3 regions of the Nonomuraea sp. NPDC050383 genome follow, and region 2 is predicted to be linked to each of the others. Evidence: riboswitches for the same ligand, from Rfam matches in the RefSeq annotation. Region 2 holds a riboswitch; each other region holds the start of a gene.
What was found. A riboswitch is a leader RNA that binds a small molecule or an ion and turns the genes downstream of it on or off. The one in region 2 is predicted to bind thiamine pyrophosphate.
Positions count from the first base shown of each region.

Region 1: another riboswitch for thiamine pyrophosphate. It lies ahead of tenA (thiaminase II); the one in region 2 lies ahead of ACIBG4_RS03440 (FAD-dependent oxidoreductase).
Region 3: another riboswitch for thiamine pyrophosphate. It lies ahead of ACIBG4_RS26180 (purine-cytosine permease family protein); the one in region 2 lies ahead of ACIBG4_RS03440 (FAD-dependent oxidoreductase).

Region 1 covers NZ_JBITIP010000018.1:90,745-101,086, reverse strand. Annotated here, with positions in the region: gene ACIBG4_RS34085 (helix-turn-helix transcriptional regulator) at 1-530, shown strand, start outside; gene ACIBG4_RS34080 (CapA family protein) at 614-1,705, shown strand; gene ACIBG4_RS34075 (SDR family oxidoreductase) at 1,734-3,545, shown strand; gene ACIBG4_RS34070 (TetR family transcriptional regulator) at 3,615-4,259, shown strand; gene ACIBG4_RS34065 (hypothetical protein) at 4,272-4,637, opposite strand; gene ACIBG4_RS34060 (hypothetical protein) at 4,844-5,374, shown strand; gene tenA (thiaminase II) at 5,479-6,189, opposite strand; TPP riboswitch at 6,181-6,276, opposite strand; gene ACIBG4_RS34050 (hypothetical protein) at 6,291-6,905, opposite strand; gene clpB (ATP-dependent chaperone ClpB) at 7,127-9,697, opposite strand; partial or broken gene ACIBG4_RS34040 (heat shock protein transcriptional repressor HspR) at 9,731-10,054, opposite strand; gene dnaJ (molecular chaperone DnaJ) at 10,058-10,342, opposite strand, start outside.
Region 2 covers NZ_JBITIP010000001.1:769,283-779,624, reverse strand. Annotated here, with positions in the region: gene alc (allantoicase) at 1-415, shown strand, start outside; gene ACIBG4_RS03455 (PASTA domain-containing protein) at 455-2,599, opposite strand; gene ACIBG4_RS03450 (thiazole synthase) at 2,823-3,578, opposite strand; gene thiS (sulfur carrier protein ThiS) at 3,571-3,771, opposite strand; gene ACIBG4_RS03440 (FAD-dependent oxidoreductase) at 3,768-5,093, opposite strand; TPP riboswitch at 5,083-5,199, opposite strand; gene ACIBG4_RS03435 (NAD(P)/FAD-dependent oxidoreductase) at 5,258-6,421, shown strand; gene ACIBG4_RS03430 (Rv2175c family DNA-binding protein) at 6,452-6,826, shown strand; gene thiE (thiamine phosphate synthase) at 6,804-7,439, shown strand; gene ACIBG4_RS03420 (polyprenyl synthetase family protein) at 7,485-8,552, opposite strand; gene metF (methylenetetrahydrofolate reductase [NAD(P)H]) at 8,643-9,566, shown strand; gene ACIBG4_RS03410 (GNAT family N-acetyltransferase) at 9,971-10,342, opposite strand, start outside.
Region 3 covers NZ_JBITIP010000011.1:64,984-75,325, forward strand. Annotated here, with positions in the region: gene ACIBG4_RS26145 (LCP family protein) at 1-808, shown strand, start outside; gene ACIBG4_RS26150 (GPP34 family phosphoprotein) at 853-1,512, opposite strand; gene ACIBG4_RS26155 (TenA family protein) at 1,536-2,141, shown strand; gene ACIBG4_RS26160 (Fpg/Nei family DNA glycosylase) at 2,204-3,082, shown strand; gene ACIBG4_RS26165 (helix-turn-helix domain-containing protein) at 3,132-3,545, shown strand; gene ACIBG4_RS26170 (rhodanese-like domain-containing protein) at 3,542-3,865, shown strand; gene ACIBG4_RS26175 (GNAT family N-acetyltransferase) at 3,920-4,669, shown strand; TPP riboswitch at 4,768-4,880, shown strand; gene ACIBG4_RS26180 (purine-cytosine permease family protein) at 4,871-6,214, shown strand; gene ACIBG4_RS26185 (methylated-DNA--[protein]-cysteine S-methyltransferase) at 6,225-6,785, opposite strand; gene ACIBG4_RS26190 (PAS domain S-box protein) at 6,879-8,747, shown strand; gene ACIBG4_RS26195 (ATP-binding protein) at 8,891-9,328, shown strand; gene ACIBG4_RS26200 (YidC/Oxa1 family membrane protein insertase) at 9,371-10,018, opposite strand; gene ACIBG4_RS26205 (DUF6412 domain-containing protein) at 10,069-10,290, opposite strand; gene ACIBG4_RS26210 (hypothetical protein) at 10,310-10,342, opposite strand, start outside.

The sequences.
Region 1 (10,342 bases), on a different contig from region 2:
TGCCCAACGACGACACCACGCGCGTCACCCCCCAGGTCCAGGCCATCCTCGACCAGCTCGGCCCGATGCCCGCCTGCCTGTCCAACAGCCGCTGCGACGTGCTCGCCTGGAACCCCGCCTACGCCGTGCTGTTCCCCGAGGTCGTCGGCGCGCCCGACGGCGAGCGCAACACGCTCTGGCAGAGCTGTGTGGGGCCGCTGGCCTGCGTGCTGGTCAACCGCGACAAGGAGCTGGCCCGCGCGGTGGCCGTCTTCCGCGGCGCCTACAGCCGTCACGCCGACGATCCGTGCTGGCAGGACTTCGTCCGCCGGCTCACCCGGGAGAGCCCGGAGTTCGCTCGCCTGTGGGCGCGCCAGGACGTGGCCGAGCCGGGGCCACGCGAGAAGATCTTCAAGCACGCCGAGGTGGGCAGGCTCCGCTTCAGCACGGTGAGCTTCAACTCCTCGGCGGCGCCCGAGACGCGGATGGTCATCTACACCCCGGTGGACGACGCCAGCCGCGAGGCCGTCACCTGGCTCATGTCCCGCTGACCGTCCGGAGTTGGGGCACGCCGCGTCGCCACCCATGGCATGCTCGTTGGCTGAATGTCAGGAACGAGCAGAAGTGGCGACAAATGAGACTCCCCCGTCGTGCCGCCGCGGCCGTGGCCGTCGCCGCCGCCCTCACCGCCTCCACCGCGTGCGCCGCGGACGAGCCCGACCCCCAGCCCAGTGCCCAGAGCAAGCAGGCCCTCGACAAGCCCGCCGTGGCGGACTCCACGCCGTCGCCGGAGCGCCGGCCGTTCACGATCTCCTTCGGCGGTGACGTGCACTTCGAGGGCGTGCTGCGCCCCCGTCTGAACAACCCGCGTACCACCCTCGGGCCGATCGCGTCCGTCCTGCGCCGCGCCGACCTGGCCATGGTCAACCTGGAGACGGCCATCACCACCGGCGGCACGCCCGCGCCGGGCAAGCAGTTCACCTTCCGGGCGCCCGCCAGCGCCTTCACCGCGCTCAAGGCCGCCGGGGTGGACGTGGTGTCCATGGCCAACAACCACGGCATGGACTACATGGAGACCGGCCTGTCCGACTCGCTCGCGGCCATCAAGAAGTCCAGGTTCCCCGTGGTGGGGATCGGCGCGAACGACACCGAGGCGTACCGGCCGTTCCGCAAGGTCGTCAACGGCAACCGCGTGTCGGTCATCGGGGCCACGCAGGTGCTCGACGCCGAGTTCGTCAACGCCTGGACGGCGACGCCCGGCAAGGGCGGCCTCGCCTCGGCCAAGAACGAGGACCGTCTGCTCCGGGCCGTACGGCAGGCCCGCAAGAACTCCGACACCGTGATCGTCCACCTGCACTGGGGCACCGAGATGCAGAAGTGTCCGAACCCGGCGCAGCTCTCCCTGGCCCCCAAGCTGGTCAAGGCCGGCGCGGACGTGGTGGTCGGCGGCCACGCGCACATCCTGCTCGGCGCCGGCTACCTGGGCAGCTCCTACATCAGCTACGGCCTGGGCAACTTCGTCTTCTACAACTCCACTCCGGGCACGACCGGACGGACCGGGGTGCTGACGCTCACGATCAACGGGCGCAAGGTGCTCAAGGACCAGTGGACCCCGGCCACCATCCAGGGCGGCATCCCGGTGCCGATGACCGGCGCCGCCAGGACGCAGGCGGTGGCCGACTGGAAGGCGCTGCGCTCCTGCACGGGCCTGTCCACCCGCCCCTGACCGGCGTTTGCGGGCGGCGTGGCCGGTCATGTCTTCTGGACGGGCCGGCGACGTGGAGGAGGCCGCCATGCGGTGGGTGGAGTCCGGTGACGTACGGCTGTGGGTGGTCGAGGAGGGCGACCCGGCCCACCCGACGATCCTGCTCGTTCACGGCTATCCCGACACCCACCGCGTCTGGGACGAGGTCGCGAAGCTGCTGCGCGACCGCTTCCACGTGGTGCGCTACGACGTGCGCGGCGCGGGCCGCTCCACCGCGCCGGCCGACGACGCGGACTACACCTTCGACCACCTCGCGGGCGACCTCTCGGCGGTGCTCGACGCGATCGGCAAGCCCGCCGTCCACCTCGTCGGCCACGACTGGGGCTCGCTCCAGGGCTGGGACGCGGTGAGCAGGCCCGGCATCCGGGAGCGGGTGGCGTCGTTCACCAGCTTCGGCGGGCCGGGGCTGGCCCAGGCCGGCCGGTTCATGCGGGAGGGCAGCCCCGCGGAGGTCGCCTCGCAGCTCGCACGGTCCTGGTACATCGGCGTGTTCCAGACCCCGGCGCTGCCGGAGACGGCGTGGCGGACGTTCATGCCGGCGGTGCTGGAGCGGAGCATGCGGGTCCGCGACGGCGTCGAGCCGCGCGCCGGGCACCCCGCGGACACGCTGTCGAGGGACGCGGCCAACGGGCTGTGGATGTACCGCCGCAACATGGGTCCCGGGCTGCGGCCCCGCCACACCGCGTCGCACGGCGATCCGGTGGTGGACGTGCCGGTGCAGCTCATCGAGGCCACCCGTGACCCGTTCGTCTCGCCGGCGCTGCTGGCCTCGCTCGGGCGTTGGGCGCCGAGGTTCTGGCATCGCAGGATCGTGGCGGGACACTGGGCGCAGCGCGGCCGGCCGGACGTGGTGGCCAGGATGATCGCCGAGTTCGCCGCGCACGTGGACGGCGCCGAGGCCCCGCCGGGCCTGCGCCGCGCCCGGCAGGAGTCCTCGCCGGGGAGGGAGAAGGCGTTCGCGGGGCGGCTGGCGGTCGTCACCGGCGCGGGCAGCGGGATCGGCCGCGCCACCGCCCGGGCCTTCGCCGCCCACGGGGCCGAGGTGGTCTGCGCCGACGTGGACGAGGCGGCGGCGGCCCGCACGGCCGCCGGCATCGCCAAGGACTTCGGCGGCACGGCCCACGCCCAGCAGGTCGATGTCGCCGACGCCGCCCGGATGGAGAGCTTCGCCCAGCAGGTCCGCGCCGAGTACGGCGTCCCGGACATCGTGGTCAACAACGCCGGCATCCTCGTCGCCGGCGCCTTCCTCGACCACTCCGTGGAGGACTGGCGGCGCATGATCGACGTCAACCTGTGGGGCGTGGTCCACGGCTGCCGGCTGTTCGCGGCGCAGATGGTCGAACGCGGCGAAGGCGGCAACATCGTCAACGTCGCCTCGCTGGCCGCGTTCGCGCCCACGATGCTGCTGCCCGCGTACTCGACGGTCAAGGCGGCGGTGAAGACGCTCAGCGACTGCCTGCGGGCCGAGCTGGCCGGGCAGGGCATCGGGGTCAGCGCGATCTGTCCCGGTTTCGTCTCCACGAACATCGCCCGTCACGCCACGTACGTCGGCACCGACCTCCGCGACATCTCGGTGACGGCGCTGGAGCGGCGCGGCTACCCGCCGGAGCGCGTCGCCGCGCACATCCTGCGGGCAGTCCACCGGAACGAGGCCGTCGTCCCGGTCAACGCCGAGGGCAAGCTCGGGTACGCCCTGTCACGCCTCTCGCCCGGCGCCGCCCGGGTGCTGGCCCGGCTCTCCGGCATGGCCCGCCGCCTCGGCCACCGGCCGAACTCGCATGAGGCTCATCTGGAGCCGTGAGAAATCCACTGATTGCCAGATAACGATCGTGTCCTTGGGGGAAAGATGGAACTCGTGCTGTCACCCCAGATGGACGAATGCGTGCGACCCCAGCCGTTACGGCGACGGCCGGCGCAGCGCCGCAGCGCGCGCCGGGTCGAGCGGATGCTCGACGCCTGCGCCGAGCTGCTCGACGAGATCGGCTACGAGTCGCTCTCCACCACCCGCATCGCCGACCGGGCCGGGGTCGCGATCGGGTCGGTCTACCAGTTCTTCCCCGACAAGCGGGCCATCACCCAGGAGCTGACCCGGCGCAACGTCGAGCAGTTCGTCTCCAGGGTCGGCCGCAGGTTCCTGGAGGAGGACTACGTCGGCTGGTGGGAGGCCGTCGACGCGATCATCGACGAGTACGTCGACATGCACCGGACCGTCCGGGGCTTCAGAAGCCTGCACTTCGGCGACGTGGTCGACCTCAACCTCCTCGACTCCGACTCCGACAACAACACGGTGATCGCCGGACGGCTGCGCGGGCTGCTGCTCCAGGAGTTCGGCCTGGCCGACAGCCATGAGCTGGACGTGGCGGTCCTGGTGGCGGTCGAGGCGGGGGACGCGGTGCTCAAGCTCGCCTTCCGCCGTGACCCGAACGGTGAGCCGGAGATCATCGCGGCGGCCAAGCAGCTCATCCGCGGCTTCCTGTCCCGCCAGCTCCGCTCCTGGACTCCGCAGACGGCCTGACTCCCCGAGTGGTCAGTCGTTCAGGCGCAGGCGCTGGATGAGCTCCGGGAGCCAGCCGAGCACCGGGTGCGGCTGCTGGGCCTTGGGGGCCGGCGGCCGCGTGTCGGGCGCCGGCGGGCGTGCCTCACCGGCCTGGGGCGCCTGCGAGGGCGTCACGCGTTGCCGGGGCGCGGGGGCGCGCCCCTCGCGGTCCTTGGCCGTCGGGGCACCGTCGCAGGGCGCCGGGAGCGCCACCGGCCACGCCTGGCGGTCCTCTCGCGCCTCCCGGGCGTCCAGCCGGGTCTCGATCGCGTGGAGTTCGCGCTCGGCCGATTCCACGGCGGCGAGCCGTCCGGAAAGATATCCGGCCGCACCCGGAACCAGGACCGAAAGCGCCACGGCACAGGAGAGTGTGAAGGTCGTCTGCTTGGAGATGCCCATCGCAGCCCCTCCTCCTCGCCGGTGCGCGCGACCGCTATATGCCCTACGGCCTGCGAAGACACGCCGGAAGCGGGCATCCTTTGACATGACCTTGCCAAAGTCGTGCCGGATCGGCGATGTGCATTGCCGGGGCAAACCGGCACCTGGCTCGGTAGTCTCGCGGTGTGGCGCATGTGACCCGTGAGCACCTTGATCGCCTGCTCGAGCAGGCTCTGCTGGCCGACGACCACAGCTCCCTTGCCAGGCGGCTGTACGACGTCGCGCTCGGCTATTCCTCGGGCGATGTCTCCAGGGCGTCCATCCTGGTCCTCGCGGCCGAGGAATGGCGCTCGGCCGGGCAGCCCGCCCGGGCCCTGGAGTGCTTCCAGCGCGCGGTGGAGGACGGCGGTGAGTCGCTCATCGACCCACGCGCCGGCATCGCCGACACGCTCTTCGAGCTCGACCGTCCCGCTGAGGCGAGGGAGGTCATCGAGGCGATCCGCGCGGAGGGCGGGATCACCACGGCGACCTCCCACACGATCGCCGAGACGCTCGTCGCGTACGGTGACCTGCCGGCCGGGCTCGAATGGGTGACCCAGGCCGTGCTGGCCAGTGACGAGGACGACCCGGAGCATGTGGCGCTGCTGCGCACGCGCTACCGCATCCGGGTCGACCTGGGCCTGCCCGAGGACGAGCTCGACGCCCTGGTGTCCTGAGCCGGGCTCTCCGGGGCCGGGCGTCCTGTCCGGCCCGGGAGAGCCCCGAGGGGCGCTCGCTGCCGTCGGCATGCCCGCGATCAGGCCGTACGGGTGATCCGGGGTCAGAGGGCGGCCGTGGCCTCCGCGCCGGTCGCCAGCCACTGGCCGGTGGGCCACGTCTCCAGCCGCCACGCGCTGTCCCAGAACATCCACTCGTACTCCGTCGCCCGGCAGAACGCCTCGGCCATGGCCCGGCGGGTGGCGGGGTCGGCGGTCCCGGCCAGCCGGTCGGCGATGGCACGCACCTGTGTCACCGAGGCGGCGAACGACGGGTCGGAGTAGGTGGAGATCCACGCCTGGTACGGGTGGCCGGACCGGCCGGCCGTGCGCTCCAGTAGGGCCGTTCCGACGTCCTGGTAGACCCAGAAGCACGGCAGCACCGCGGCGACCAGCACGGGAAGGGGCGCGCTGAGAGCCGTCGCCTGGAGGTACGACGCGTAGGCCAGGCAGGTCGGCGAGGTGCGGATGCCGGCCACGTCCTCGGGGCTCAGCCCGAACCCGTCGAGGTAGCCGGTGTGCAGGGCGCGCTCGACGGCCAGCGCCGTGTGCGCGCTCTGGGCGAAGAACATGGCGTCCGCGGGCTCGGTGGCGCGCGCCGACGCCGTCGCCAGCACCTTCGCGTACGCCGCCAGGTAGCGGGCGTCCTGCACCAGGTAGAAGGTGAACCGGTCGCGGCTCAGGGTGCCGCCGCCGAGGGCGGTGTTGAACGGGTGCCGATGGATGGCGTCGAGCAGCGTGGCGGTGCTCGCCCAGACCTCGTCGCAGAACGACAACGTCGACGTCCCTTCGCCAGTACGAACTAGATCAGGTTCGACGGGTGTGATCTCAGCCCGGCCCTCCGGGCACCCCGCGTCACGGTCCACCGTAACAGGGATCATCCCAGCGGCAGGCTCGGGAGGAGGGTGCCGACGTCGCCGAGCGAGGTGACGCCGGGCTCCGCGACGCGGGAGGCCCCGGTGCGCGGGGCCTCCGCGTGGGTGGCGGCGTCCCGGCGGCTCGGTGCGCGGTCCGGCGCCTCGTGCGCGTGCTGACGGCGGACGGCCGGCTCCGGGGCCCCCGAGACGGGCACCCCGTCGAACGTCCGGACGGGCCGGGCCGGAGCCGCCGGCAGGCCGGGCAGGTCGGGCGCGGCGGCCATCGTGGACACGTCGGACAGGCCCGAGGGGTTGCGCGCGCCCGGAGGCAGGACGGGCACGCCCGCGGCCGTGGCCGTCAGGTCGGGGGCGACCATCGGGGAGCCGGCGCCCCGGGGGCCGGTCAGGCCGAGGCGCTCCGCCGTCCGCGCCGCGACCGCGGCGGCGCTCTCCTCGCCGGCCGCCCCGCCCTCGTCCCCGGCCGGGACGGGGGTGAGGGCGTGGGTGAGGGCGAGGACGGGAGGCGGCGCCGCGATGATCCAGATGACGCCGGCGCTCAGCGTGGCCGCCGCGACGGCCCGAAAGCCGGGACAGGACCGGGATGACCTGGGATAGGACCGGGATGACACTGACACTGGACGTCCCCCTCGTCGGTACGCTGCCCGGGCGGACGCCGGGCGGATCTCGGACGAAGGCCGAAGCTAGCCAGGGAAGCGGTGCGCCGGGGCGGGCTTGGCCGAACGGTGGACCAGCCCTTACCGGCGAGCGGGCCGCGACCCGGACCCGGGCCCGCGAAAGCCCCGGGAAGCCGGCCGGATAGGCCGGCCCCGGGGCCTTGTCGTCGGTACGTCGCGCGTCAGGCGCGCTTGACGGTCAGCTCGTCGTCGCCGAGGTCGACCAGCACCTTGTCGCCGTCCACGATCTCGCCCGACAGCACCGCCTTGGCCAGCTTGTCGCCGATCGCCGACTGCACCAGCCGGCGCAGCGGACGGGCGCCGTACAGCGGGTCGTAGCCGGTGAGCGACAGCCACTCGCGGGCCGCCGGAGTGACGTCCAGGGTCAGCCTGCGGTCCGCCAGCCGCCTCGCCAGCCGGTCGACCTGGAGGTCGACGATCTGGGCCAGCTCCTCCGAGCCGAGCGCGTCGAACAGGATCACGTCGTCGAGCCGGTTCAGGAACTCCGGCTTGAAGGCGCCGCGGACCGCGCCCATCACGGCCTCGCGCTTGGCGTCGCCCTCCAGCGTCGGGTCCACCAGGAACTGGGAGCCCAGGTTGGAGGTGAGGATCAGGATCGTGTTGCGGAAGTCGACCGTGCGGCCCTGCCCGTCGGTGAGCCGACCGTCGTCCAGCACCTGGAGCAGGATGTCGAAGACCTCGGGGTGGGCCTTCTCCACCTCGTCCAGCAGCACCACGGTGTACGGCCTGCGCCGCACGGCCTCGGTGAGCTGGCCGCCCTCCTCGTAGCCGACGTAGCCGGGAGGGGCGCCGACGAGCCGGGCGACGCTGTGCTTCTCGGAGTACTCGCTCATGTCGATGCGGGTCATCGCCCGCTCGTCGTCGAACAGGAACTCCGCCAGCGCCTTGGCCAGCTCGGTCTTGCCCACGCCCGTCGGGCCGAGGAACACGAACGAGCCGGTCGGCCGGTCGGGGTCGGCGATGCCGGCCCGGCTGCGCCGGACGGCGTCGGACACGGCGCGTACGGCCTGCTGCTGGCCGACCAGGCGCCTGCCCAGCTCGTCCTCCATGCGCAGCAGCTTGGTCGTCTCGGCCTCCATCAGGCGGCCGGCCGGGATGCCCGTCCAGGACGAGATGACCTCGGCGATGTCGTCGGGGCCGACCTCCTCCTTGACCATGGCGTCGTCGGGCTGGGCGGCCTCGGACGCCTCCCGCAGCGCCTGCTCCAGCCTCGGCACCTCCGCGTACATGAGCCGGGACGCCGCCTCGAAGTCGCCGTCGCGCTGCGCCCGCTCCGCCGAGCCGCGCGCCTCGTCGAGCTGCTTCTTCAGCTCACCGACCTTGTTGAGGCCGGCCTTCTCCCGCTCCCAGCGGCCGACGAGGGCGCTCAGCTCCTCCTGGCGGTCGGCCAGCTCCTTGCGCAGCCGCTCCAGCCGGTGGAGCGAGGCGTCGTCGGTCTCCTTGGAGAGGGCCAGCTCCTCCATCTTCATGCGGTCGACGTTGCGCTGGAGCTGGTCGATCTCCACGGGCCGGGAGTCGATCTCCATGCGCAGCCGCGAGGCGGACTCGTCGACCAGGTCGATGGCCTTGTCGGGCAGGAACCGGCTGGTGATGTAGCGGTCGGACAGGGCGGCGGCGGCGACCAGCGCGCTGTCGGCGATCTGCACCTGGTGGTGGGCCTCGTAGCGGCCCTTCAGCCCGCGCAGGATCGCGATGGTGTCCTCGACCGTCGGCTCGCCGACGTACACCTGCTGGAAGCGGCGCTCCAGCGCCGGGTCCTTCTCGATGCGCTCGCGGTACTCGTCGAGCGTCGTCGCGCCGATCATGCGCAGCTCGCCGCGGGCCAGCATGGGCTTGAGCATGTTGCCCGCGTCCATCGCGCCCTCGGCGGCGCCCGCGCCGACGACCGTGTGCAGCTCGTCGATGAAGGTGACGATCTGGCCGTTGCTCTCCTTGATCTCGGACAGCACGGCCTTCAGCCGCTCCTCGAACTCGCCGCGGTACTTCGCGCCCGCCACCATCGCGCCCAGGTCGAGCGAGATGAGCCGCTTGTTGCGCAGCGACTCGGGCACGTCGCCCGCCACGATCCGCTGGGCCAGGCCCTCGACGACGGCGGTCTTGCCGACGCCGGGCTCGCCGATCAGCACCGGGTTGTTCTTGGTGCGCCGGGACAGCACCTGCACCACGCGGCGGATCTCGGAGTCACGGCCGATGACCGGGTCGAGCCGGCCCGCGCGGGCGCGCTCGGTCAGGTCGACGCCGTACTTCTCCAGCGCCTGGTAGGTGTCCTCGGGCGTCTCGCTGGTGACGCGGGCGTGGCCGCGCACCTTCTCGAACGCGTCCAGCAGCGCCTGCGGCGTGGCCCCCTGCCCCTTGAGCAGCTCCGCCACCTGGCCGCCGTCGGTGGCCAGGCCCACGAGCAGGTGCTCGGTGGAGACGTACTCGTCCTCCAGCCGCTTGGCGCGCTGCGCCGCGGTGTTGATGACGGTGAGCAGCTGGCGCGAGCTCGTCGGCGCGCTCACGGTGGAGCCCTGCGCCTTCGGCAGCGCCGCCAGCTGCTCCTCCGCCCTGGCGCGCACGGCCTTCCAGTCGGCGCCCACGGCCTCCAGCAGCGGGACCGCGGTGCCGCCCGTCTGGCCGAGCAGCGTGGTCAGCAGGTGGGCCGGGGAGATCTCCGGGTGACCCTCGGCGGCGGCGCGCCGCATGGCCCCCGAGAGAGCCTCCTGGCTCTTCTGAGTGAGCTTGTAGTCCATCTTGTTCTAGGCCCCCGGTGGCAGCTCGTAGCGGATAAGCGCCTTGACCATCTGCATCTCGGCGCGCAGGCGGTGGACCTCCTCGCGCAGCCGCAACGCCTCGTTCTCCAGCTCCAGGATCCGTTTGATGCCGGCGAGGTTGATGCCCTCCTCCTGGGAGAGCCGCTGCACCTCGCGGAGCTGGAGGATGTCGCGCGTCGAGTAGAGGCGGCCGCGCCCCGCCGTACGTCCGGGGCTGACCAGCCCCAGCCGGTCGTACTGCCGCAGCGTCTGCGGGTGCAGCCCCGAGAGTTGCGCGGCCACCGAGATCACGTAGACGGGCGTGTCGTCTGAGAGATCGAAATAGTTGGCGTCCATCGGCTACTCGCTTCTGGCTCTCTGAATGAGATCAGCTCGCGGGTCGTCACCCGCCGTCGCGGTGCCGAACTCCGTCAGGAGCTCGCGCGACTTGTCGTCGAGGCTCTGCGGGACGACCACCTCCACCGTGGCGAGCAGATCGCCCTTCGTGCCGTCCTTGCGGGCGGCGCCCCGGCCGCGGACGCGGAAGGTGCGGCCGTTCGGGGTCCCCGGCGGGATGCGCAGCGTGACCGGCATCCCCTTGAGGATGGGCACCTTGATCTCGGCGCCCAGCGCGGCCTCCGTGAA
Region 2 (10,342 bases):
CCTGGCGGCGCTGCAGAACGGCGGCCGGGTCACCGCCTGCTCCAACGCGTACTACTCCGCCCCCGACAACGTCATCGCCCCCGGCCTGGCCCGCCACCAGGCGGAGGGCTGGGAGACCGCCCGCCGCCGCGAGGAGGGCAACGAGTGGCTGGTCATCCGGCTGGCCGGGCGGGGCGTCGTCAGGCTCGCCGAGATCGACACCACGAACCTGATCTTCAACGCGCCCGCCGCCGTGACGCTCACCGGCCTCGACGGGGACCGCGAGGTCGCGCTGCTGCCCCGGACGCGGCTGCAGCCGGACACGCCGCACCGCTTCCGCCTCGGCCACGCCGATCCGGTGACGCACGTGCGGGTCGACATCCACCCCGACGGCGGCCTGGCCCGCGTGCGCCTGCACGGTCACCTCACGGGCTGAGCGGCCGGCCCCCGGACCGGTGTCCCCCGCGCGGGGACGTCAGTGCCAGAGGGTGACCTCGGAGCCCGGCGGGCGCTCGCTGTTGGGCAGGGGCTGCTGGAAGCGGACGACCCCGCTGCCGCGCCCCAGCTTGCGGACCTTGACCCTCCAGCCGAGCTGCTGGAGCTCCTGGCGGGCGTCGTTGATGTTCTTGCCCATCACCTGCGGGATCATCTGGAACTGCTGGTCCTCGCGGGCCTCGTTGTCGCCCCTGCGGAACCACTCGCCGATGTCGGTCTGGCAGCGCGCCACCGTGACCATCGCCACCGCGCCCCGGTCCACCTCGGCGTCGGCCTTGGGCGCCTGGGCGATGACCGTGCACGGCTCGGCGTCGTCGTCCACCTCGTTGACCTGCACCTGGAAGCCCTGCTCCTGCAGGTAGGCGGCGGCCTGGTCCTTGGGCATGTGGCTGACGTCCGGCATGGTCAGCCCGGCGCTCACGTAGATGGAGACCTTCGAGCCTTCCTTGAGCTTCTCGCCCACCAGCGGCGAGGTGCGGATCACCGTGTTGCGGGCCACGTCGGGGCTGGCCAGCCGGCGGACGCTGCCGACCGTGAGGCCCGCCTTGGCGATGGTGGCGCGGGCGTCGTCGGCGGACATGCCCGCCACCTTGGGCACCAGCACCAGCTTGGGACCGAGGGAGGGCACCAGGGTGACGGTCGCGCCGGCCAGGACCTGCTGCCCGGTCACGGGGTCGATGCGGAGCACCAGGCCCTCGTTCACCTTGTCGTTGTACTCGCCCGGCGCCAGGCGCACCTTGAAGCCGCCGGAGGTGAGCTTCTGCTCCACGATCGAGACGTCCTTGCCGACCAGGTCGGCGGGCACGGCCACGTACTGGGGACGGGAGACGTACCAGGCGGTCAGCCCGATCGCCGCCACCATGACGACGGCCAGGCCGATGATGATCCAGCTCGGCCGGAACCCGCGGCGCCGCCCGCCCGCGTGCTCGGCCGGCCCCTCGATCCGGGGCTGCACGACCGTGGGGTTGGGGCCGGCCGCCCCGCCGGGCGGGACCTGCGGCATGGCCAGCGTCATCGCGGGCGACCCGGGAGGCAGGCCCGGCTGTGAGGCGGGCTGCGGGCCGTAGCCGCCGGCCGCCGGGCCGGTGGGCCGGGCGCCGCTCTGGGGCCCGGTGCGAGCCCCTGTGTGCGCCCCTGTGCGGGGTCCCGGGGGCAAGGGGTGGGCGCCGGACGACGGCTGTGCCGTGGGCGCCGCCAGCGGCCCCGAGGGGGCGTACGAGCCGGTGCCCGGCATCGAGTGCTGCGCCGGGGAGTGGGAGATGCCCGGCGCGGTCAGCCGGGGAAGCTGGCGATGCACCTCGACGGCCGCCACCAGCATCGCGGTCGCGTCCGCGGGCCGGGCGTCCGGCTCGCGCGCCGTGGCGTGCGCCACCAGCGCGTCGACCACCGGAGGCACGTCGGGGGTCAGCGACGACGGTGCCGGGACGGTGTCGTGCACGTGGCGGTAGGCCACGGACATGGGCGTCTCGCCGTCGTACGGCTGCCGGCCGGTCACCAGCTCGAACAGCATGATCCCGGCCGCGTAGACGTCGGTGCGGACGTCGGCGCGGCCGGTGGTCACCTGCTCGGGCGACATGTAGCCGATCGTGCCGATCATCACGCCGGTACGGGTCTGGTTGGTCGCCTCGATGGCGCGGGCCAGCCCGAAGTCCACGACCTTGACCCGGCCGTCGGCCGTCATCAGGACGTTCTCCGGCTTGACGTCGCGGTGGACCATGCCCGCCTGGTGGGCCGCGCCCAGCGCCGCGAGCACCGGGATCAGGATCTCCAGCGCCTCGCGGGCGGGCAGCCTGTCCCGCTCGTGCAGGACTTCGCGCAGCGTCCGGCCCGGCACGTACTCCATCGACAGGTAGACGACGTCGCCGTCGGTGCCCTGGTCGAAGACGTGCACCACGTTGGGGTGGGAGAGGCTGGCCACGGACTTGGCCTCGCCGATGAAGCGCCGCACGAACGCCGGGTCCTCGGCGAGCGAGCGGTGCATGACCTTCAGCGCGACCGTGCGGTCGAGCCGGACGTCCAGGGCGAGGTAGACGGTCGCCATGCCGCCCCGCGCGATCCGGGACTCGATGCGGTAGCGCCCATCGAGGAGTCGCCCGACCAGGGGGTCCGCCGTCGTCGTGTCCACGCCGCCGAGTTTACGGGCGTTTGGCCACCGGCAGGGTGCGACCACCCGAAACGATGCGGAGCCGTGGCCCCTGCCGCGCCCTCTCTTGACCTCCCGGGCCACTCCGGGACCAGGGGATCCACCGGCTCACGGGGGCCCCGCGGGCCCCGGCGTGACGCCGGAGCCGGCTTGACCCGATCCGTGGGGCCCAGCTCACCGGGTCACGGGTTCATGGGTCATGGGTTCATGGGTTCATGGGGGAGGACGCCTCGGCGTAGCGGCGGCGCGGGATGCGCCCGGCCTGGCGGGCCAGCCGCCCGGCCTGGACCGCGCCCCGCATGGCCGCCGCCATCAGGTCGGGTCGCTGCGCGCGGGTGACCGCCGTCGCCAGCAGCACGGCGTCGCAGCCCAGCTCCATCGCCAGCGCGGCGTCGCTGGCCGTGCCGATGCCCGCGTCGAGGATCACCGGCACGGAGGCCGCCTCCACGATGAGCTCGATGTTGTGCGGGTTGCGGATGCCGAGGCCGGAGCCGATGGGCGCGCCGAGCGGCATGACGGCCGCGCAGCCGGCCTGCTCCAGGCGGCGCGCCAGCGCCGGGTCGTCCCCGATGTACGGCAGCACCACGAAGCCCTCGGCCACCAGCCGCTCGGCCGCGTCGAACGTCTCGATCGGGTCCGGCAGCAGTGTCTGCTCGTCGGCGATGACCTCAAGCTTGACCCAGTTCGTCCCGAGGGCCTCGCGGGCCAGCCTGGCCGTCAGCACGGCCTCGCCCGCGGTGAAGCAGCCCGCGGTGTTGGGCAGCACCTTGATGCCGCGCACGCGCAGCACGTCGAGGACCGAGCCGCGGGCCGACGGGTCGAGCCGCCGCATCGCGACCGTGGTCAGCTCGGTGCCGGAGGCGGCGAGGGCCTGGTCCAGCACCTCCAGCGAGGGCGCGCCGCCGGTGCCCATGATGAGCCGGGAGGAGAACTTCTCCCCGGCGATGATCAGGTCATCCACCCTGCACCGCCGTGAGCACCTCGACGCGGTCGCTGTCGCCGAGCGCCGTGGTGTCCCACGAGCCGCGCGTCACGACCTCGTCGTTCAGGGCCACCGCCACACCGGTGGTGGCGGTGGTCAGGATCCGTACGGCCTGCGCCACGGTGGTGCCGTCGGGCACCTCGCGCTGGCTGCCGTTGATCGTCACTCTCATCCCATCTCCTCGGAGCCGGAGTTGCCGTCGTAGGGGCCGGAGGGCCTGTCGTGAGCGCCGGGGGCCGGCTGGTGGCGGGCCGGGGAGCAGAGGGCCGCCGACTCGGGCTCCTCGCCCAGGAGGATCGCCGTCGTGAGCGGCGCCAGGAGCACCCCGCCGCGGTGGTGCCCGGTCGCCAGCGTCAGCCCCGGGACGCCGGCCGGGCCGATGAGCGGCAGGTTGTCCGGGGTGCCGGGACGCAGGCCCGCCACCACCTCGGCCACCTCCAGCTCGGTCACGCCGGGCACCAGCTCCCGGGCGTCGCGCAGCAGCTCGTACACGCCGCCGGCCGTCACGCGCGTGTCGAACCCCATCTCCTCCTGCGTGGCGCCCACCACGAGCTCGCCGTCGCCTCGCGGCACCAGGTAGACGGGGGCGCCGTGGACCATGCCGCGCACGCACCGGCCCAGCAGCGGCTCGGGGGAGCGCAGCCGCATGATCTGGCCCTTGACCGGCCGGATCGGGAGGTCGTACAGCTCGCCGCTCCACGCTCCGGCGGCCAGGATCACCCCGTCGGCCCGGATCTCGGACGGCAGGTCCCCGCCGCCCGCCGGAGAGTCCAGCCGTACGCCCACGACCGCCGGACCGCGCCCGGAGCCGTCACCAGGGCCGCCGGGGGCACGCAGGAGCTCGGACACCCGGGCCCGCACCACGGGGACGCCCAGCCGCTCCAGGGCGGCCAGCAGGGCGGCTGTGACGCGGCGCGGGTCCACCCACGCGTCGCCCGGCGCCAGCAGCCCGCCCCGGACCGACGGGGCCAGCATCGGCTCCAGGCGGCGGCACTCCCGGCCCGTCAGCCGCTCCACCGGCAGCCCCAGCTTGTCCATGAACCCGGCCAGCTCGTCGAGCGCCGCCAGGTCGTCCGCGCCGAACGCCACGTCCAGGGTGCCGTCGGCACGGAAGTCCAGCCCGTACGACGGGACCGGTCCCGACCGCGCCGGGGACGACGGGACGGGGCCCGACCGCGAAGGGGACGACGGCACGGGACGGGCGCCGCCGAAGGGCCCGGGTGGGCGGGACGGGGCCAGGACGCCCGGCGGCAGGCCGGCGTCCTCGGCCAGCTCGGCGGCGAACGACGGCCAGCGGCGCAGCGACGCCACCCCCAGCCGCAGCAGCGGCTCCTCCGTGTAGGCGACCTCGCTGACGGGCGCCAGCATGCCGGCGGCCGCGTGCGAGGCCCCGGAGGCCGGGGCCGGGTCCACCACGGTGACGGGCCGCCCCGCCCGCGACAGCCGCCAGGCGATCGACAGCCCGACGATCCCGCCGCCCACGACCAGCTCCATGCGCGCTCCCTTCGCCGGCATGATCCGGATCAGGTGGATTGCGGTCGAAGGCCCGGTCAAGCCTTCCTCTCAGCCCGGTCACGGCCGGACTCCCGCGCGTCTTGCCCCTCCAGCCTACGGCCTCGGTGCGGAGCGCAGGCGGCGGCCCCGTTATGGTCTTGACCGTGAACCGTGTCGTGGTGGCAGGAGCGGGCCTGGCCGGCGTGCGCAGCATCGAGGCCCTGCGGGCGAGGGGGTTCGGCGGCGAGATCACCCTCCTGGGACAGGAACGGCACCGCCCGTACGACCGGCCGCCCCTGTCGAAGGCGGTGCTGCTGGGCACCAGCGACTCCAGCTTCGTCGACTCCGACCTCGCGACGCTGGAGGTGGACTTCCGCCCCGGTGTCAGCGCCACCGGCCTTCGTCCGGGCGTCGTCGAGACCGGCGAGGGGGAGCTGCCGTACGACGGGCTGGTCATCGCGACCGGCGCCGAGCCGATCACGCTGCCCGGCGACGGGCCGCAGCACGTGCTGCGCACCCTCGACGACGCGCTGGAGCTGCGCGCCCGGCTGGTCCGCGGCGCCCGCGTCGCCGTGGTCGGCGCCGGCTGGATCGGCGCCGAGGTGGCCACGGCCGCCCGCCGCGCGGGCTGCGAGGTGACCGTGATCGAGGCGGGACCCGCGCCGCTCTTCCACGCCGTCGGGGCCGGGATCGGCGCCCGCACCACCGGCTGGTACGAGGGCGTCGACCTGCGGCTGGACACCATGGTCGCGTCGGTGGACGAGGGCGGGGTGCGGCTGGTGGACGGCGAGTTCGTCGAGGCGCACGTGGTCGTCTCCGGCATCGGGGTCCGCCCGGCCGTCGAGTGGCTGGCGGGCGCCGACATCGACCTGCACAACGGCGTCGTCACCGACGAGCACCTGCGCGCCTCCCTGCCGGGCGTGGTCGCGGTGGGCGACTGCGCCGCCTGGTGGTCGCGCCGCTACGGCACGCGCCTGCGGGTGGAGCACTGGGACACCGCGCTCGGCGCGCCCGAGGTCGCCGCGGCCACCCTGCTGGGCGAGGAGGCCGTCTACGACCCGGTGCCGTACTTCTGGTCCGAGCAGTTCGGCCACATGGTCCAGTACGCGGGCCACCATCCGGCCGGCGACCGCCTCCTGTACCGGGGCGACCCGGAGGGCAAGTGGTCGGCCTGCTGGCTGACCGGCGACGGCGCGCTGGCCGCGGTGCTCGCCGTGGACCGGCCCCGCGACCTCGTCCAGGGCCGCCGCATCATCGAGGCGGGACACCGGATGGACCCGGAACGCCTGGTAGATCCCGATGTCCCTCTACGGGATTGTGTTGTTTGAGCAAGCGCGCCATGTGGTAGTTGTGGTTTCGTGACGCTTTCTGTTGCACAGATCGACCGGGAGACCGACCAGCTCGTCAACGAGTGGCTCACTCTCCCCGAGGTGGCCGACCGCCTGCAGCTCTCGCTCGGGCGGACCAAGCAACTCCTCAAGGACCACAAGCTGCTCGGCGTGCGCCGGGGCAGCGGCGGGCCGCACGTGCCCGCGGTGTTCCTTGACGGAAGGGACGTGATGAAGGGCCTGCCCGGCACGCTGACCGTGCTGCTGGACGCGGGCTATGACGACGCCGAGGCGCTGCGGTGGCTGTTCACCCCGGACGACTCGCTGCCCGGCTCGCCCGTCGAGGCGATCCGCGCGGGCCGCCACACCGAGGTCAAGCGGCGTGCCCAAGCCCTCGCTTTCTGACGCCCGGCTCTACCTCTGCACCGACAGCCGGCGCCGGCGCGGTGACCTGGCCGAGTTCCTCGACGCCGTGCTCGCCAACGGCGTCGACGTCGTCCAGCTCCGTGAGAAGGGCCTGGAGGCGCGGGAGGAGCTCGAGCTGCTGGAGGTCTTCCGCGACGCCTGCGACCGGCACGGCAGGCTGCTGGCCGTCAACGACCGGGCGGACGTGGCCTACGCCGCCCGGCCCGACGTGCTCCACCTGGGGCAGGACGACCTTCCGGTGGGCGTCGCGCGGGAGATACTCGGCGACGACATCCTCATCGGCAGGTCCACCCACTCCACCGCCGAGGCGTCCGCCGCCGCGGTGGAGGAGGGCGTCGACTACTTCTGCTGCGGGCCGACCTGGCCCACCCCGACCAAGCCGGGCCGTCCCGCGCCGGGGCCGTCGCTGCTGCGGCACGCGGCCTCGATCGCCACGGACCGGCCGTGGTTCGCCATCGGCGGCATCGACCTGGACAACCTCGACGAGGTCATGGCGTGCGGGGCGACCCGCGTCGTCGTGGTGCGGGCGATCACCGAGGCCGACGACCCGGGCGCGGCGGCGGCGGAGTTCGCCAAGCGCCTGGCCCGCTGACCCGGTCACGACGCTCCTCCGCGCCCGTGGAAGCGCGGGGGAGGGTCAGGCCTTGCGGGAGGTGGCCGCGACGGCCAGGTCGGCCAGCGCGGAGCGCGCCCCGGCCGTGATCGGCGCCTTGTCCAGGCAGGCCAGCGCCTCCTGCAGGTACGACCCGATCAGGTCCTCGCACTCCCGCAGCGCGCCCGTGTCCTCGATGACCTCCCGCAGCGCCGCCACGCCCCGGTCGTCGAGTTCCGGGTCGCCGAGCAGGCTCCGCACCAGCGCGGCCTGCGTGGGGGTGGCGGCGGCCAGGGTGCGCGCCACGAGCATCGTCCGCTTGCCCTCGCGCAGGTCGTCGCCGGCCGGCTTGCCGGTGGCCGCCGGGTCGCCGAACACGCCGAGGATGTCGTCGCGCATCTGGAACGCGATCCCCACCCGCGTGCCGTACGTGGTGCACAGCTCGTCCATCCACGGCGCCAGCTCGCCCGCCGCCAGGACCAGCCCGAGCCGGAGGGGCTGCTCCACGGAGTACTTGCCGCTCTTGTACAGGGCGACGCGCAGCGCCGACTCGAACGTGTTCTCCCCGTGGGCCTGCTCCAGCAGGTCGAGGTACTGGCCGCACATCAGCTCGGTGCGCATGTGGTCGTGCACCGGCTGCGCCGCCGCGATCGACTCCGGCGGCAGGCCGCTGCCGCGCCACATCTCGCCGGACCAGATCAGCAGCAGGTTGCCCAGCAGGATCGCCGCGCCCACGCCGAACTGCTCGGCCGACCCGTGCCAGCCGGCCCCCGCGTGCATCGTCTCGAACCGGCGGTGCGCCGACGGCATCCCGCGGCGCAGGTCGCTCTTGTCCATCACGTCGTCGTGGACCAGCGCGCTGGCCTGGAGCAGCTCCAGCGACGCCGCGGCCGGGTAGATGCCCGGCTCGTCCGCGCCGCCCGCCCCGCGCCACCCCCAGTAGCAGAACGCGGGACGCAGCCGCTTGCCGCCGGCCAGCAGCTCCTTGGCGGCCAGGCGGAGCGGCTCCAGCTCCGGCGCGCCCGTGAGCGGCAGCTGCCGGTCGACGAACTCCCTCAGGCAACGGTCCACCTGTTCGCGCAAGGTGTCCATGCTCGCGGCCTCAGTGTTCATGCCTTGAGACTAGTGGCCGCCGGGTGGCGCCCGGCTCTCCAGGGACAAGGGTGACCGCTGGTGCGGGCCCCGCCACGGTAACCTTGGGGCATGGCGCTTGGTCGACCTTCCGTCCTGCCCGATCGTGTCCCCACCGTGCGCGAGCTTCTCGCCTCCGGTGGCCGGTCGTTCTCCTTCGAGTTCTTCCCCCCGAAGACCGACGAGGGCGAGCGGCAGCTGTGGCGGGCGATCAGGGAGCTGGAGTCGCTGCGGCCGACGTTCGTGTCCGTGACGTACGGCGCGGGCGGCACCACGCGCGACCGCACGGTCGACATCGTCGAGCGGGTCGCCCACGGCACCACGCTCACGCCGGTGGCCCACTTCACCGCCGTCAACCACTCGGTCCGCGAGCTGCGCCACCTCGTCGGCCGGTTCGCCGACGCGGGGGTGCGCAACATCCTGGCCGTGCGGGGCGACCCGCCCGGCGACCCGACCGGCGAGTGGGTCCGGCATCCCGACGGCGTCGAGTACGCCGAGGACCTGGTGCGGCTCATCCGGCAGGCCGGCGACTTCTGCGTGGGCGTGGCGGCGTTCCCCTACAAGCACCCGCGCTCGCCGTCCATCGAGGCCGACACCGAGTTCTTCGTCCGCAAGTGCCGGGCGGGCGCCGACTACGCGATCACGCAGATGTTCTTCCAGGCGGACGACTACCTGCGGTTGCGCGACCGGGTCGCCGCCCAGGGCTGCGACACGCCGATCATCCCGTGCATCATGCCGGTCACCCAGATGAGCACGATCGCCCGGTCGGAGCAGCTCTCGGGCGCGCCGTTCCCGCCGGAGCTCGCGGCCCGCTTCGAGGCGGTCGCCGACGACCCGGCGGCGGTGCGGCGGCTCGGCATCGAGCACGGGGCCGAGCTGTGCCAGCGGCTGCTCGACGAGGGCGCGCCGGGCATCCACTTCATCACGTTCAACCGGTCGAGCGCCTCGCGCGAGGTCTTCCAGCTCCTGTCACGCCCGGAGCCGGTCGCGGTCTGAGGTCTTCCTGCGCACACGTCGAAGCGCCCGCCCCCTGCCGGGGACGGGCGCTTCGACGTGTGCGTACCGGTGTGCAGGTCGCCTCTCGGCGAGTGGCACAACGCGGCTCCAGCCGAACGGTATTCCGCGAAGGCGATAGATGAGGCCCGGGGACACTGGACACACCGGCCACGTGGAGTAGAACTCCTCCTTCCCGCGGAACATTCCCGCCGCCGCGTACACGTCTGCTGATGCCGGCCGGGGAAGTGGCCGGGTGGGCCCGTCACCCGCCCGCAGGGGGACCCGGCGGGTGACGGTCAGGGGTGGGTGGACGCGCGGTAGAGCGTCCATTACTTTGCGTAGTCATTCATGCCCCAGCGTCACGACCGCCAAACCGGCTGGTCAAGGCTTTACCAGGGGATCCGTCAGGCCAGCGGCAGGGGCCGCCCGGCGATCGCGTACTCTTCGTGACCGCCAGGGAAGACGAACCGGGACAGCAGGTCCGTGAAGCCCATGCTCGCGTACAGGTGGCGGGCGGCGGTGGGCCGGTCATGGGTGGACAGCACGGCCGAGCGCTCCCTGCGCCCCGCGCACAACGTGGTGATCATCGCCCGGCCGATGCCCTTGCCCTGGTGGTCGGGGTGGACGTGGATCTCGGCCAGCTCGAAGGCGTCGCCGAGCCAGGCGTCGGCCACCCGCGCCCCGGCCTTTTCCTCCAGGGCGCGGTGGACCACGTCGTGCCACCACTGGCCGGGCGCGCCGTGGAAGCCGTAGGCGAACCCGACGACCGGCGCGGG
Region 3 (10,342 bases), on a different contig from region 2:
CCCCGGCACCAACTGGCTGCTCGTCGGCTCCGACAGCCGCAAGGGCCTGTCGGCGGCGCAGCGCCGCAAGCTCGCCACCGGCCGCGCGGCCGGGCAGCGCACCGACTCGATGATGCTGCTGCACATCCCCGAGGGCAGCGACAAGCCGACGCTGGTCAGCCTGCCCCGCGACTCGGCCGTCACCATCCCCGGCAAGGGCCGCAACAAGCTCAACGCCGCCTACGCGTTCGGCGGTCCGAAGCTGCTGGCCCGTACCGTCGAGACCGTCACGGGCGTGCACGTCGACCACTACATGGAGATCGGGTTCGCCGGGTTCGTGGGCATCGTGGACGCGATCGGCGGCGTGGAGATCGACGTACGGGCCGCCGTGGACGACCCCAAGGCCGGGCTCAAGCTGAAGAAGGGCAAGCAGGTGCTCAACGGCAGCCAGGCCCTCGGCTACGTGCGCACCCGCAAGGGCGGCGCGCTGCCCGACTTCGAGCGGACCAAGCGGCAGCGGCAGTTCCTCGGCGCGGTGGTCAAGAAGGCCGCCGGACCCGGTGTCCTGCTCAACCCCTTCACCTCGATCCCGCTGGCCATGAGCGCCACGGACGCGGTCACGGTCGACTCCTCCACGGGCGCGCTCGACATGCTCTCGCTGGGGCTGGCGATGGGCGACAGCCCGGTGACGACCGTGGTGCCGTTCGGCGGCAACGAGATCGCGGGCGGCGGCTCGGCGATCAAGTGGGACCGGACCCGCGCGCTGGCGCTGTTCGACGCGCTCAAGAACGACAGGCCGGTCCCGCAGGAGATCCTGGACGCCGGCTGACCGGCCGCCCCGGTCCCGTCCCGCGAGGGCGGGACCGGGGGCGCTCAGCTGGTGGCGGCGCTGGTCGATGCCGCGATGGCGGCCGACGTGACCGCGGCCATCATGGCCGCGTTGATCGCCGCGATGGTCTTGGCCACGGCGTCGGCCGTCCACGCGCCCTCGGCGATCTCCTTGACGCGCTCCTTGCTCGCGCCCGGGAACGCCTTGCGGTCGATCTTGGCGGCGTGCAGCAGCGCGATGAGCACCGCGGTGCGCGGGTCGGGGTCGGCGCCGCCCAGCGCGCTCGCGACCCGCTCCCTGACGTTCGCCTCGACGGAGCCGTCGGCCTCCGGCCAGCGCGTCGTCGGGAAGATCCCCAGGACCTTGCCGCGCTGCTCGGTCAGCACGCCGGTCTCGGCGAGCCGGGTCAGCAACCGCGGGCGGGGCTTGCCGGCCATGAGCCTCTGCACCCACCAGACGGGCTTGCGCTCCTTGCCCTCCGCCGCGATGCGGGCCAGGGCCGCGTCCAGCTCCTCGTCGCCGAGGGGAGTGGGGTCCTTGACGGTCACGGTCTTGTCCGACAGCTCGATCCGGCCGTTGACGGCCAGCTCGGCGAGGAGGGCTCCGCTCAACGCGGGGTCGAGCTGGGCGGAGCCGACAAGCTGCCTGCCCTCGTCCTCGCTGTAGGCGAGCAGGAGGAGTTCCTCGGCGATCGTCACAGTCATGCCCCCGACACTAACGTGCGCTCATGTCCATCTCCGAGAAGTTGCACGCCGCCGGCCGCCCCCTGCTCGACGCCCAGCTCGCGCACCCCACCGTCGCCGGGATAGCGCGCGGCGACCTGCCCGAGGCGGTGTTCCGGTCCTGGCTGGAGCAGGACTACCTGTTCCTGCTCGACTACGTGCGGGTCTTCGCCCGGCTGGCCTGGCAGGCGCCGGACGGCCACCTGGGGGATCTGGTGGACCTGGCGCACACCACCTTCCATGACGAGCTGAGCCTGCACCGAACCATGTCGGCCGAGTTCGGCGCCGATCTGGAGGGAGCCGTGAAGGGGCCGGCGTGCGCCGCGTACACGGCCTTCCTGCTCGAGTCGGCGGCCACGTACGCCGACGGGCTGGCGGCGCTGTACCCGTGCATGTGGGGATATTCGACGCTGGGCCGGATCCTGGCGCAGGACCCGCCGGCCGAGCCGCGCTACCGCGCGTGGGTGGGCACCTACGCCGACCCGGGGTTCGCCGCGCTGGCCGCCCGGATCGCCGTGATGATCGACGAGGCGGCTCCCGACCCGGTGCGGGCCGAGCGGCTCTTCCGCGAGGGCATGGCTCATGAGCTGGCCTTCTGGGACGTGCCCTGACGCGTGGAGCGGTGTCCGCGAGCGTCCGGGAAGCTGTCGGTGAGTGACCGTACTCTGGTGGCATGCCGGAACTTCCCGAAGTCGAGTCCCTGGCCGGATTCCTGCGTGAGCGGGCGGTCGGCCGGACCGTGCTGGCCGTGGACGTGGTGGCGATCCAGGCGCTCAAGACCTTCGACCCACCGGTGAGCGCGCTGGGCGGGCTGAGCTTGACCGGGGTGTCGCGGCACGGCAAGTTCCTCGACCTCGACTGCGACGGGCTCCACCTCGTCATCCACCTGGCCCGGGCCGGCTGGCTGCGCTGGCGCGACGACCTGTCGGGCGCCAAGCCGGTCCGTCCCGGCAAGGGCCCGCTCGCGGCGAGGGTGCGGTTCGCGCCCGACGACGAGGGCCTGGCGCCGGGGTTCGAGCTGACCGAGGCCGGCACGCAGAAGCGCCTGGCCATGTACGTCACGAGGGACCCGGCCGAGGTGCCCGGCGTGGCCGCGCTGGGCCCGGACCCGCTCGCGGAGTCGTTCACGGTCGAGACGCTGAAGAAGATCGTGGGCGGCAACCGCACGCAGATCAAGGGTTTGCTGCGCGACCAGAAGGTCGTCGCGGGCATCGGCAACGCCTACTCCGACGAGGTGCTCCACGCGGCCCGGATGTCCCCGTTCAAGATCGCGTCCTCGCTGACCGACGCGCAGATCGCGGACCTGCACGAGGCCATCGTCACGACGCTGCGCGAGGCCATGGAGCGGGCCCACGGGCTGGCCGCCAAGGACCTCAAGGCGGAGAAGAAGTCCGGCCTGCGCGTCCACAACCGCGCCGGCCAGCCGTGCGACGTCTGCGGCGACACCATCCGCGAGGTCTCCTTCGCCGACTCCTCGCTCCAGTACTGCCCGACCTGCCAGACCGGCGGCAAGCCGCTCGCCGACCGGCGCCTGTCGCGCCTGCTCAAGTAGGGTCGGTTATCTCTTGTAACCGCAGGGTCCCTGCGACAGCATGGATGCCATGGACGACCACGCCTCCTGTGACATCACCGACGACTACGACGTCCGGCAGTGGGACACCCGCGAGGACTGCGAGGTCCGGCAGATCCTGGACCGCGTCGCCGACAAGTGGTCGCTGCTCGTCATCGCCCTGCTCGACAGCCGAAGCCTGCGCTTCAGCGAGCTGCGCCGCGAGATCGACGGGGTCAGCCAGCGCATGCTCAGCGTGACCCTGCGCCACCTGGAGCGCGACGGCCTGGTGACCAGGACCGTCCATCCCGTCGTGCCGCCCCGCGTCGACTACGCGCTCACGCCGCTCGGCCGCACCCTGCACGAGACGATCAAGTCGCTGGTCACCTGGACCGAGCGGCATCAGCGGGAGATCGCCGAGGCCCGTGCGGCCTACGACCGAAGGCGCGAGATGATGGACGCATGACGGTTCCCGAGGTAGAGGCACGTGACGTACCCGACGACGCTTTCCTGCTGGACGTGCGCGAGCGTGAGGAGTGGGTGGCGGGCCACGCTCCCGAGGCCGTGCACATCCCGATGAGCGAGATCCAGGGGCGCGTCGACGAGGTCCCCGCCGGCGGCAAGGTCTACGTCGTCTGCCGGGTCGGCGGCCGGTCCTACCAGGTGGCGGCCTGGCTGAACCACCTGGGGCGCGAGGCGGTCAACGTCGGCGGCGGCATGCAGTCGTGGGAGGGCGCGAGCCGTCCGATGGTCAGCGAGACCGGTCAGCCGCCGTTCGTGGCCTGAGCCGGTCCCTTAATCCGGTTGCCCCGCGCGCGTCCGTGCTGGTGGGCTGTGCCGGTGAATCGTGATGAGATGCTGGCGGCCTACGACCGCCAGGTGCGAATCAGCCAGGGCGAGCGGGCGGGCCGCGTGGTGCGCAAGGCGGCCGAGGGCGGCTGGAACAGCATCCTGTGGTCGGACCTCGACGAGGACACGGCCGACGCCGAGATCGCGGCGCAGGTGGCGTACTTCACCGCGCTGAAGCGCTCGTTCGAGTGGAAGCTGTACTCCCACGACCGCCCCGCCGACCTGGCGGAGCGGCTGTCGGCCGCGGGCTTCGCGGCAGACCCTGAGGAGACGCTGCTGGCCGCGGAGGCCGCCGCCATGGCCGCCGAGCCGCGGCTGCCCGAAGGCGTCGTCCTGCGCCCAGCGGAGGACCCGGCGGGGATCGAGCTGCTCATGGAGGCGCACGAGCAGGCGTTCGGCATGCCGGTGCCGGGACTGCGCGACCAGTTGCTCCGCCGGCTGGCCGAGCGGCCCGAGTCGATGGCCGCGGTCGTCGCGATGGCCGGCGACCGGCCGATCAGCGGGGCGCGGGTGGACCTGGACCCGGACACCGAGTTCGCCGGGCTCTTCGGCGGCGGCACGGTGGTCGGGTGGCGCGGGCGCGGCGTGTACCGGGCGCTGCTGGCCTACCGGGCGCGGGTGGCCGTCGAGCGGGGCTACCGCTACCTCCATGTGGACGCCTCCAGCGAGAGCCGTCCGATCCTGCTGCGGCTCGGCTTCGTGCCGCTCGGCACCACGACCCCGTACGTCTACACCCCCTGACGGGCCCGGGTGTGGCCGTCAGGCGGCGCATGAGGCATCATGAGGGCGCACGCCAGGACATCTCCGGCACAGACCAGGGTGGTCCGGCGCGCGACAACTACAGATCCCGCGGGAGCTCGGGGCCACCGGGCTGAGAGGGCAGCTACCGCTGCTGCCGACCGCATGAACCTGTCCGGGTAATGCCGGCGTAGGGAGTGTGTGATGACGCATGCCGTCAACGAAGTCCCGCTGACCCTCGACGAGGCCCCGCCGAAGACGCTCGGGGTGCTGGACCAGGGCGCGCTCTGGGCCAACCTCGGGGTGAGCCTGCTGGGCTTCTCCGGCGCGCTCTTCCTGCTCGACCCGCTGGGCGGCGCGCCCCTGAGCGTGGCCGCGGCCCTCACCGCCGCGGTCGTGGGCAGCCTCGTCGGCACCGCCATGGTGGGCCTGGCCGCCATCCCCGGCACGCAGACCGGACGGCCCTCGATGGTGCTGCTCCGGGGGCTGTTCGGGGCACGGCTGTCGTACGTGCCGACGGTGCTCAACATCATCCAGATGGTCGGCTGGGGCGCCTTCGAGCTCTGGGTGATCTCCATGGGCGCGAGCGCGATCTTCGGTCCGGCGGTGCCGTACGCGGTCTGGGTGATCGTCGCCGGGGTCCTCACCACCTCGCTGTCGATCTGGCCGCTCGGCTCGGTGCGGCTGCTGCGCCGGTACGTCACGGTCGCCGTGGTCATCGCGCTGGCCTGGTTCGCCGTGGACTTCCTCGGCCAGGCTCAGCCGCAGGCCGGCGGCTCGTGGCACGCGTTCGCGCCGGCCGTCGACTACGTGATCGCGCTGTCGGTCTCGTGGGTGCCGATGGCCGCCGACTTCGCCCGGCACTCCAGGTCGAGCGCCGCCGCGTTCACCGGCGTCGTCGGCGGCTACACGCTGGCCCAGGTGGCCTGCCTGGGGCTCGGCGTGTACGCGGTGGCCATCGCCGGGGCGGCCGCGGTCCAGGCGGACGGCACCGCGGTGTTCGGGACGTTCGTCGCGGCGCCGCTCGGCGCGCTGTTCTTCGCCGTGCTCGTCCTGCGCGAGACCGACCAGTCGTTCGCGAACGTCTACTCGACCACCCTCTCGCTGCAGAACCTCATGCCCCGCGTCGACCGCCGCGTCTTCAGCGTCGCCATCGGCGTGGTCACCACGGCCGTGGCGCTGGTGGTGGACGTGAACTCCTACGGGGCGTTCCTCGGCATCATCGGCGCGGTGTTCGTGCCGATGTTCGCGGTCCTCGCCGTGGACTACTTCGTGCTCGGCGGCTCCGCCCGGTGGAACACCGACGAGGACGCGCCGTCGCGCTGGTCCATGCTGGTGCCCTGGGTGCTCGGCTTCGCCGCGTACTGGCTGACCACCTCGACGCCGACCGTCGGGGCGTGGGACGGCCTCTGGGCCGGGGTGCGCGAGGCGATCGGCTTCACCCGTCAGCCGTGGATGAACGGCGCGCTCGGCGCGGCGCTCGTGGCCGCCCTGGTCACGCTCGCCCTCGGCCTGGCCCGGCGCCGGACCTACGCCGACCGCGTCTGACAGCTCGTGATCAGGAGCGGGACTCGACGGTGAGGAGGTGGCGCTTGGCGTTCACGCCCCCGGCGTAGTCGCCGAGCGCGCCGTCGCCGGGCACGATCCGGTGGCACGGCACGATGACGCACACCGGGTTGGCCATCAGCGCGTTGCCGACCGCCCGCAGCGCGCGTGGCCGGCCGATGTGCTCGCCGATCTCACTGAGCGTCGCCGTCGTGCCGTACGGGACCGCCATGGTCTTCTGCAGCACCGTGCGCGCGAACGACGTGGCGATGGCCAGGTCGACCGGCGTGGTGAAGGCCCGCAGCCGTCCCGAGAAGTACGCGTCCAGCTCCCGGCGCACCGGGTCCAGCCGGCCGGGGTCGGGCCCGATGAACGAGCCCACGTGCCGCGTCACCCGCTCGTACACCGCGTGCTCGTCCTCGAAGCTGCACGCCACGATCCCCTTGCCGGACACCGCCAGCACCAGCCGCCCCACGGCGCCGTCATAGGTGCCGAACGCGACGTCGGGCGGGTTCTCCCCGCGGTAGGTGGCGGAGGTCACCCGTAGCAGGGCATCGAGATCACCGCTCGACATCCGCTCACCCTCTTCTCACCTGGTAGGTCGTGATCGGCAGCGTATCGGACGGATCGGCCGACGGCGGCCGCGCAGCGCGGGCACTATGGAGGTGTGGGTGACGAGTGGGCCGGCAGTGACGACGAGATCGCTCGCGCGGTGCTCGCCGGCTCGCCCAACGCGCTGATCGCGCTCGACCGGGACCAGACCGTGCTGGTGTGGACCCCGGCCGCCGAGCGGCTCTTCGGCTGGACCGCCGAGGAGATGCTGGGCCGCAGGGCGCCGATCGTGCCGGGGGAGCTGACGGCTGAGCACAACGCGGTGCTCGAACGCGCGCGTACCGGCGACCAGGTGACGCTGCGCACCAAGCGGTTACGCCGCGACGGAAGCGTGCTCGATGTGACGGTCGACATCGGGCCGCTGGTGATGGGCAGCTCGGTGGTGGGATACGTGTGCGTCCACCACCGCGCGGCGGCCGAGGAGGCGGCGAGCGAGCGCATGGCGCGCCGGGTCCGGCTGGTACGCCGGCTGACCGACGTGGTCGGCGACATCAACGCCGAGCTGGAGCTGCCCGCCGTCCTCGACCGGATCGCCGGCAGCCTGACCGAGCTGACGGGCGCCGACGCGGGCGGCTTCGTGCTCATCGAGGGCGAACGGCTGCGCGTGGTCAGCACCCACCGGCTGCCCGAGACGCTCAAGGGCGCCACGGCCGGGCTGCGCACCAGCCTCGTGGACAAGCTGCTGCGCACCGGCAAGACCGTCCTGCTGGAGTCCCACGGGCTCGACGAGCTGCTGTGGGCGGAGCTGACCGGCCTGCACACGATCGCGCTCGGGCTGGCCGCCGTGGGCGGGCGGCCGTACGGCGCCCTCTACGCCCTGTACGCCCAGCGCAAGCCCGGCCACCTGGAGCTGGAGCTGCTGGAGCTGCTGGCCGGGCACGCCGGCATCGCGGTGGGCAACGCCATGGCCTACCAGGAGGCGGTGCGGCAGCGGGCCCACGAGCAGGCGGTGTTCGACGCCAGCGCCGACGGCATCGCCGTGCTCGACGGGGCCGGCCGCGTCATCCGGTGGAACCCCGCGGCGGCCGAGCTCACCGGGCTGCCCGTCGACGACGTGCGGGGCGGGCCGCCGCCGTTCCCGCTGCCCAGCCCGGGGGAGAAGCTGACGTTCCAGCTCGACACGGGCCGCTGGCTCGACGTCGTGAGCGCGCGCGTGGAGGAGACCGGCGAGATGGTGGTCGACTTCCGCGACGTGACGCGCGCCAAGGAGCTGGAGGAGGCCAAGGACCTGTTCCTGGCGACGACCAGCCACGAGCTGCGCACCCCCATCACGATCGTGCGGGGCTTCGCCAGCACCCTCGACGCCCGCTGGGACAAGCTCAGCGACCCCGAGCGCCGCTCCGCCGTCCACACGATCGCCGAGCGGGCCAGGTCGCTGGGGACGCTCATGGACCACCTGCTGCTCGGCTCGCGGGCCGGCGCCGACGAGCTCAAGGTACGGGTGGAGGCATTCGACCTGGCTGAGCGGATTAATGCGGCAACGCTAGGATTGCCCGAGTTGTCCGACACGCATCGGGTCGAGGTGGAAATCCCCGGCGGCCTGCCGTGGGTGAAGGGCGACGCGCTGGCCACCGACATCGTGCTCGGCCAGCTGCTGGAGAACGCCTTCAAGTACTCACCGAAGGGCGGGTTGATCAGGGTCCAGGCATGGCCGGAGGACGGCAGGGTGGTCGTGGTCGTCGACGACGAGGGCGTCGGCATCGCCGCGTCCGACCGGGAACGGATCTTCGAGAGGTTCGTCCAGGTCGACAGTGGTGACCGGAGGAGATTCGGCGGCGTGGGGCTCGGGCTCTACATCGTGCGCAGCCTCGCGAGGGCCCAGGGCGGCGACGTGAGCGCCCATGCGCGACCGGGAGGAGGCACCCGGATGCGGATGGTGCTCAACGCGGCTGCTCCTATCGGAACCGACACACCGGTGTGGTAACGAGGTGGTCACGGTTGAGCTGACCTATCGTCCGATGTGGACAAGCTGTGATCGAGATCCGGTTTCTGGGATCGAGTAACGGGGCATTTCGGTCGTACCGGGGAGTGTTCCCGCGGGGGGCACATGAAGACGGGGAGGTGGGTGTGTCAAGCGTGGTGTTGCTGCCGTACGCGCCGTCCAGCGTCGCTGTTGCCCGCCAGCGTCTGAGCACTGACCTGCATGATTGCGGCGTCTTCTCCGCCGCGATCGACGATGCGGTGCTCGTGGTGAGCGAGTTGCTCAGCAACGCGCTGCGGCACGCGCATCCGCTGCCGTCGGGCATGGTCAAGGTCACCTGGCTGCGCAACGACGACCACATCGAGGTCGCGGTGAGCGACGGAGGCGCGGCGACCGAGCCGCGCGCGGGCCGTCCCACGCTGTCCTCCCTCGGCGGCCGGGGTCTGGGCATCGTGGAGTACGTCGCCGAGAGCTGGGGTGTGCGCCACGACGGCGACACCACCACGGTCTGGGCCGTCCTGCCGGCCCCCAACGGCAACGGCACCATGAAAGGCCAGGTCGCAGCCCTGCGAGAGGCCGGCTGAGCCGGCCTCTCGGTTTTTGTCCGGGCGTTCGCCCGCTCTCCGTCAGGCGAACCGGCGCGCGAGCACCGTCCGTTCACCGTACGTCCATGCGCTGGACACCAGCAGGTACAGGGCGGCGGCGAGCGGCATCACCAGGGCCGCCAGGACCGAGCCGAAGGGCATCAGCGGCATGATCCTCCGCATCAGTGCCGGCTGCTCCTCGGGGAGTGTGGCCCTGATCCGGCGCGCCTGGAGCCACGCCACCAGCGTGACCAGGGCGATCACCACAATGAAGACCGAAAAGGGCCAACTGATCAGTCCGTAATGGGTGACAATTCCGGCAACCTGCTGGCCCAGCGGGGCGCCCAGAAGGTCATGACCGGCCAAGGCAGTCGGATGCGTGGCCACCCGGTACATCAGCCACATGAACGGCAGCTGGGCCATCCCGGGCAAGATTCCGGCCAGCGGCGAGCTGCCCTCGTTCGCGTACAGACGGGACAGCTCCTTGCTGAGCCGCTCCGGGTTGCGCTCGAACCGCTTGCGCAGGGCCCGGACCTTCGGAGCCAGGCGTTCGGTGACGCGCGCGGCCCGCGCCTGCCGGACGCTCAGCGGGAGCAGCAGCAGCCGTACGGCCAGCGTGAACAGCACGATCGCGACGGCCGCGTGGCCTCCGGACATGCCGACGAGAAGCGTGACAAGAGAATCGATCATGAGCCCTTCCTCGACGTGCAGGTGACGAGGGCTCGACGAGACGAGCCCCGCTAGACGGAAGCGGGGCTGGGAGAGGGCGCTCTCGGGCGCGGCCGACCGGCGGCGCCGGGATCACGCTGACGCTGGAACGCCGTCCGCCGGGCGTACACCAGCGGGAAGCTCGGCCCGCTGCCGCCCACGACGGGCAGCAGCCGGGCGGCCCAGCTCACCAGGAGCAGGACCGCCACCATGGTGATGCCGGCCAGCCACGGGTCCAGCAGGAACAGGGTCACGTCAGGTCCCGGACCGGGACTACCGCGACGACGTCTTGCCGACCAAGGTGAC